Regions from separate parts of the Gulosibacter massiliensis genome, predicted to be linked through region 2. Evidence: riboswitches for the same ligand, from Rfam matches in the RefSeq annotation. Region 2 holds a riboswitch; the other holds the start of a gene.
What was found. Region 2 has a riboswitch for thiamine pyrophosphate ahead of thiM (hydroxyethylthiazole kinase). Riboswitches for the same ligand answer to the same signal wherever they lie in the genome.
Positions count from the first base shown of each region.

Region 1: another riboswitch for thiamine pyrophosphate. It lies ahead of EJL01_RS04815 (thiamine ABC transporter substrate-binding protein); the one in region 2 lies ahead of thiM (hydroxyethylthiazole kinase).

Region 1 is NZ_UYZX01000001.1:993,158-996,559, forward strand. Features, by position in the region: gene EJL01_RS04810 (ABC transporter permease) at 1-780, opposite strand, end outside; gene EJL01_RS04815 (thiamine ABC transporter substrate-binding protein) at 767-1,819, opposite strand; TPP riboswitch at 1,868-1,971, opposite strand; gene gdhA (NADP-specific glutamate dehydrogenase) at 2,009-3,355, opposite strand.
Region 2 is NZ_UYZX01000001.1:1,720,282-1,723,683, reverse strand. Features, by position in the region: gene glyA (serine hydroxymethyltransferase) at 1-1,176, opposite strand, end outside; ZMP/ZTP riboswitch at 1,221-1,302, opposite strand; TPP riboswitch at 1,391-1,485, shown strand; gene thiM (hydroxyethylthiazole kinase) at 1,559-2,443, shown strand; gene thiE (thiamine phosphate synthase) at 2,440-3,180, shown strand; gene EJL01_RS08200 (3-oxoacyl-ACP reductase) at 3,177-3,402, shown strand, end outside.

The DNA.
Region 1 (3,402 bases), 730 kb from region 2:
CGACTCGGTGCGGCGGTTCAGCCGGGCCGAGACGACCAAGGTCGCGACGACGATGAGCAGTTGCAGGGTCGAAAGCACCGCCGCGGTACGCAGGTCGAGGAACACCGTGGTCTGGGTGTAAATCTCGGTCTCGAGCGTACCCGGCGCGGGCGTGCCGAGCGTCAGCACGATGCCGAACGCGGTCGAGCAGAACAGCAGCACGAGACACGCCGAGGCGACGATCGCCGGCACGAGCTGCGGCAGCGTGACGGTGAGGAACGCGCGCGTTGGCGACGCGCCAAGGGTGCGCGCCGCCTCGGCGAGACGCGGGTCGAGGCCGCGCCAGAAACTCCCCACCTGCCGGGCAACGACCGCGACATTAAAGAAGACGAGCGCGAGCACGACCGAGAATGTCGTGCCGTCGAGCCCGAGCCAACCGAGGGGGCCGGTCGACCCAAGCAGCGCCCGGAAGGCGACACCGACCACCACGGTGGGGAGCACGAACGGCACGGTGATGAGGCCGCGCAGCAGCGCGCCGCCGGGCACGCGCCGGCGGTAGAGGATGCTCGCGGTCGGCACGCCCAGCACCACCGCGCCGAGCGCGGCGGCGAGGGCGAGGCCGATCGTGTTCGCGAGCAGCTGCCAGGTGCGAGCGCTGGTAAGCACCTCACCGTAGCCGGTGAGGTCGATGCCGGAGTCGCTCGAAATGCCTCGCCACAACATGCTGGCCACGGGCCAACCGAAGAAGACGGCGAGGAACGCGAGAACTGCGGCGCCCGCGACCCAGCTAGCTCGCCTCATACAGTGTGTTCCACTCCTCCAGCCAAGTGTCGCGGTTGCTCGCGACCTCAGCCGCGTCGAGGTCGAGTGGCTCATCGACGAGGCTCGCGTGCTTGGCCCACTCGCTCGGCAGCTCGACGGCGTCGTCGACCGGGTACATGTACATCGACTCGGGCAGTGCTTGCTGGAACTCCGTGCTCAGCATGAAGTCGATGAATGCCTGCGCGCCGGTCGGGTTCTCGGCGCCCTTCGTGACGCCGGCGTACTCGACCTGGGTCGTGCAGCTCGCCTCGAGCACGCCCGTGGTGCCGCCCGATTCGGCCGGCGACGACGAATAGCTCAGCACGAGCGGGAACTCGCCCGCGCCCTCGGCTCCCGAGAAATCGACGTAGTAGACGTCCGACCAGCTGCCCTCGACCTTGGCGCCGCCGTCGAGCAGTTGCTGCCAGTAGTCCTGCCAGCCGTCGCCGTACTCGGCGATGGTCGCGACGAGGAACGCGAGGCCGGGCGACGAGGTGAGCGGGTTCGTCACGGCGAGCAGCGGCGCGTACTCGTCGGTGGCGAGGTCGTCGAGCGTCGTCGGCTCGTCGACGCCGTTGTGTTCGAACCAATCGTGGTCGATGTTGACGCACACCTGGCCCTGGTCGATCGGCGTGAGCTGGTCGCTGAGCACCAGGTCGTCGGCGGATGCGGGCAGGCTCGGCGAGGTGTACGGCGCGAGCACGTCGGCGTCGACCACGGTCTGCGCTGAGTAGTTGTCGAGGCCGTATACGCCGTCGACGCCCGGGGCATCACCCGCGAGCAACAGCTGGCTCGTCACGACGCCGGCGTCGCCGGGCGAGGTGATGACGAGGTCATAGCCGGTCGCCGATTCGAACTCGGCGATGAGCTCGTCGCTCACGTTGAACGAGTCGTGCGTGAGCATCGTGACGGTGCCCGGGGCGGACGAGCTCGGCTCGTTTCCCCCAGCACCGCCGACAAGCGTGCACCCGCTCAGTAGCAGCCCGGTCGCCACGAGGGCGGCGGTTGAGGCAAGTCGGGTAGATGATCGACGTAGCATTCAGTCCTCCATTCGCATGGAGGGCATCCGCGCGCGACACAGCGCCCGGATGGAGAGAACTCGACTTCCTTCGCCGGTACTAGCCGGATCAGGTTCGAGGGTCTGCCAGTGTGGCACTCTCAGCGCCGCTCGGCGCTCCCCTGTCGTTCTCGTTCATCCTACCCGGCTGGCGGGCAGGGGCGAATCGGCCTAGACGAGGCCCTGCGCGATCATCGCGTCGACGACCTTGGTGACACCGGCGATGTTCGCGCCGAGCACGTAGTCGCTCGGGGCGCCGTACTCCTGCGCGGTCGCACGGCAGGTCTCGTGCACGTCGACCATAATCTCTTCGAGGCGCGTCTCGGTGTAGTCGAAGGTCCAGCGGTCGCGCGAGGCATTCTGCTGCATCTCGAGCGCGCTCGTGGCGACGCCACCGGCGTTCACGGCCTTCGCCGGGCCGAACAGCACGCCTTCGGTCTCGCGCATGAGCGAGGCGGCGTCGGCGGTGAGCGGCATGTTCGCGCCCTCGGCGACGACCCTGAGGCCGTTGTTGATCAGCGTCTGCGCGGCGTGCACGTCGAGCTCGTTCTGTGTGGCGCAGGGCAGCGCGACGTCGACGGGTACCTGCCACACGTCGTTGCGGTTCTCGTGGAACTCAACGCGGTTGCTGCGGCGGTCGGCGTACTCGCTGATGCGGCCGCGCTCTTTGAGCTTGATCTGCTTGAGCAGGTCGAGGTCGATGCCGTCGGGGTCGTAGATCGAGCCCTTCGAGTCCGAGGCGGTCACGACGACCGCGCCGAGCTCCTGCGCCTTCTCGATCGCGTAGATCGCGACATTGCCCGAGCCTGAGACCGAGACGCGCTTGCCGTCGAAATCTTCGCCCTGGGTCGCGAGCATCTCGCGAGCGAAGAAGATGGTACCGTAGCCGGTCGCCTCGGGGCGCACGAGCGAGCCGCCCCACGAGAGGCCCTTGCCCGTGAGCACGCCCGACTCGAAACGGTTGGTGATGCGCTTGTACTGGCCGAACATGTAGCCGATCTCGCGCGTGCCGACGCCGATGTCGCCCGCGGGCACGTCGGTGTACTCACCGATGTGGCGGTAGAGCTCGGTCATGAACGACTGGCAGAACGCCATGATGTCGCGGTCGCTGCGGCCGTGCGGGTCGAAGTCGCTGCCACCCTTACCTCCGCCGATGGGCAGTCCCGTGAGCGAGTTCTTGAAGGTCTGCTCGAAGCCGAGGAACTTCACGATGCCGAGGTTGACCGTCGGGTGGAAGCGCAGCCCACCCTTATACGGGCCGAGGGCCGAGTTGAACTCGACGCGGTACCCGCGGTTGATGTTGACGTTGCCCTTCGAGTCGATCCACGGCACACGGAAAATCACCTGACGCTCGGGCTCGCAAAGGCGGCGGATGACGTCCTGGTCGAGGTACTCCGGGTGCGTTTCGAGCACCGGGGCGAGTGAGTCGAGGACCTCGACCACTGCCTGATGGAACTCCGGCTCACCGGCGTTGCGGGCGAGCACATCGTTCTTGAGCGCCTCGATGGTGGCGTGCATTGTGGTCAAGGTGTGGATCCTCTCGGTTATCGTCCCTAGCCTTTGCA
Region 2 (3,402 bases):
AGCGATGACGTCGGCCACCTCGCGGAACTCCTCGTCGCCGAAGCCACGGGTCGCGAGCGCCGGCGTGCCGATGCGCAGGCCCGACGTCACCATCGGCGGGCGCGGGTCGTCGGGCACCGAGTTGCGGTTCACGGTGATGCCGACCTCGTGCAAGAGGTCTTCGGCCTGCTGGCCGTCGATCGGCGCATCGCGCAGGTCGACGAGCACGAGGTGCACCTCGGTGCCGCCGGTGGTCAGCGCGACGCCGGCCTCCTTCACGTCGTCCTGCAGCAGGCGCTCGGCGAGAATCTCGGCGCCGCGGAGGGTGCGGGCCTGACGGTCCTTGAACTCCTCGGTCTGCGCGAGCTTGAACGCGACGGCCTTACCGGCAACCACGTGCATGAGCGGGCCGCCCTGCTGGCCCGGGAACACGGCCGAGTTGATCCTCTTCGAGAGGTCGGCGTCGTTCGTGAGAATGAAGCCCGAGCGGGGGCCGCCGATGGTCTTGTGCACGGTCGACGAGACGACGTGGGCGTGCGGCACCGGGTTCGGGTGCAGGCCCGCGGCCACGAGGCCCGCGAAGTGCGCCATGTCGACCCACAGGTACGCGCCGACCTCGTCGGCGATCGCGCGGAACTGCTCGAAGTCGAGCTGGCGCGGGTAGGCCGACCAGCCGGCGATGATCACCTTCGGCTTGTGCTCGAGGGCGAGCTCGCGCACCTGGTCCATGTTGATGCGGCCGGTCGAGAAGTCGACGCCATAGGCCACGACGTCGTAGAGTCGGCCCGAGAAGTTGATCTTCATGCCGTGCGTGAGGTGGCCGCCGTGGTCGAGCGAGAGGCCGAGGATGGTGTCGCCCGGCTTCGCGAGCGCGTGCAGCACCGCGGCGTTCGCGCTCGCACCCGAGTGGGGCTGCACGTTCGCGTAGGCGGCGCCGAAGAGTTCCTTCGCGCGGTCGCGCGCGAGGTCTTCGGCGACGTCGACGGCCTCGCAGCCGCCGTAATAGCGGCGGCCGGGGTAGCCCTCGGCGTACTTGTTCGTGAGCACACTGCCCACGGCCTCGAGCACCGAGCGGGGCACAAAGTTCTCGCTCGCGATCATCTCGAGCGTGTTGCGCTGGCGATCGAGCTCGTTCTTGAGCACCTGCTCGATCTCGGGGTCGACTTCGGAAAGTGGCAGGTTCTGGTATTCGGACACTGGGACTCCTTCGCTGATTCGCGGAATCGAATCGGTCGTTCGTGTCGGCGAGCCCAGGCGTGCGGCTCGTGCTCCGGATGCCGCTCCCCGATGGTGACCCATCCGACGCCAGTTGCGACCTCGCCAGTCTAATCGGATGCGCGAGGCTCGATGCTGCGTGCGTCGCAGAAAGTCATGGGCCGGATGCGCGGGCTCGGCCGTGCGTTAGGGTGGCGGCAGTGACACGGGGTGCCGAGCGATCGGCTGAGATCACACCCGTCGAACCTGATCCAGTTAGTACTGGCGAAGGGATCGTCCAATTCGCTGCTGTTCCGCCGTCGGCCTCGCCGCGCGCGGCCGGGTAGCGTCGCCGCGCCCCTTCGCCGATGAAGGGAATGTCGCAATGCCACCTCTCACCGCGTCGATCACCGACGCGCCCACACCCGACACCGTCGCCGAACTGCTCCGCCGGGTGCGCGCATCCGCCCCGCTCGTGCACAACATCACGAACACTGTCGTTACGGGCTTCACCGCGAACGCCCTGCTCGCGCTCGGCGCGGCGCCCGCCATGGTCGACATCGTCGGCGAGGCGGGCTTGTTCGCTCGCGCCGCGGGCGGCCTGCTCGTGAACCTCGGCACGCCGACGCCCGAGCAGCGTGGCGCAATCGCCGAGGCGGTCGCGGGGGCGCGAGAGGCCGGCACGCCATGGGGACTCGACCCGGTCGCGATCGGCGCGCTCCCCATCCGCACGCAGCTCGCCGCCGAGCTCGTCGCGCAGCGCCCCACCGCGGTACGCGGCAACCCCTCCGAGGTGCTCGCGCTCGCCGGCGCCGGCTCGGGCGGCCGCGGCGTCGAGTCGGCCGACTCAGCCGCGAGCGCGCGGGATGCGGCAGTCGCCCTCGCGCGCCGCTACGGCACCGTCGTCGCGGTGTCGGGCGAGGAGGATCTCGTCACCGACGGGAGCTCGGTCGTGTGGGTTTCGGGCGGGGATGCGCTGCTCACGAAGGTGACCGGCGGCGGCTGCGCGCTCGGCGCAATCGTCGCGGCGTTCCTCGCGGTGCGAGTCGAGTTGTCGGTGCTGGATGCGCTGGTCGCGGCGCACGTAAGCTACGGCGTCGCGGCCGAGCGGGCGGCCGCCCGGGCGGCCGGGCCGGGCTCGTTCGCCGTCGAACTGCTCGACGCGCTCGCCCACATCATGCCGGTCGAGGTGGCCGCAGGCACGCGCCTCCGGTTCGAACCGGCCGGCGACCTCGAGCCGGTCCGGGCCACGACGGGCGACGCGGCATGACCGCCGAGAGCGCGCAGCCAGCCCACGGCACAACGCCGACCGGCTGCACAACCGGGCAACCACCCGCACCCGTCACCGGCATCTACCTCGTCACCGACCGCCACCTCACGGGCGAGCGCGGCCTGCTCCCGACCGTCGACGCGGCCGTGTTGGGCGGCGTCACGACGGTGCAGTACCGCGAAAAGCGCCGCGGCGCTGAGGACCAACTGCGCGACATCGAACGGCTCGCCGAGGTGATCGACGGCCGCGCGACGCTGCTCATCAACGATCGCCTCGACGTGGCGATCGCGGCGCGCAAACTCGGCATTCGCCTCGACGGCGTGCACCTCGGCCAGGGCGACGCCGCGGTGCGCGAGGCCCGTGACGCGCTCGGCCCGGACGCGATCGTCGGCCTCACCGCGAACACGTCCGCCCACCTCGCGGCCGTTGCCGCGCTGCCGGTCGGCACGGTCGACTACCTCGGCATCGGCGTGATCCGCCCGACCTCGACGAAGCCCGACCATCCGCCCGCCCTCGGCGTCGCGGGCTTCGCCGCCCTCGCCGCGAGCACCCCACTGCCAGCGGTCGCGATCGGCGGCATCCGTCCCGACGACGTCGCCCCGCTCCGCGACGCCGGCGCGGCGGCCATCGCCCTCGTCTCGGCGATCTGCGCCGCACCCGACCCCACACTCACCGCCCGCGGCCTCGCCGCGGCCTGGCACACCGCATCCGCTTCCACCCGAAAGGCCCACGCATGACCACCACCATCGACCCCACCACCGCGCTCCCCCTGGCCGAGCAGCTCGTGCTCGTCACGGGCGGCGCGCGCGGACTCGGCCGCGCCCTCACCCAGGCGTTCGTGCGCGAAGGCGCCCGCGTCGTTGTCAACTACCGCTCCAGCCGCGACGCGGCCGAGCAACTCGAGGCAACGAATCCCGGCCGCGTGGTCGCCTCTCGCGCCGACGTGCGCGACCCCGCCG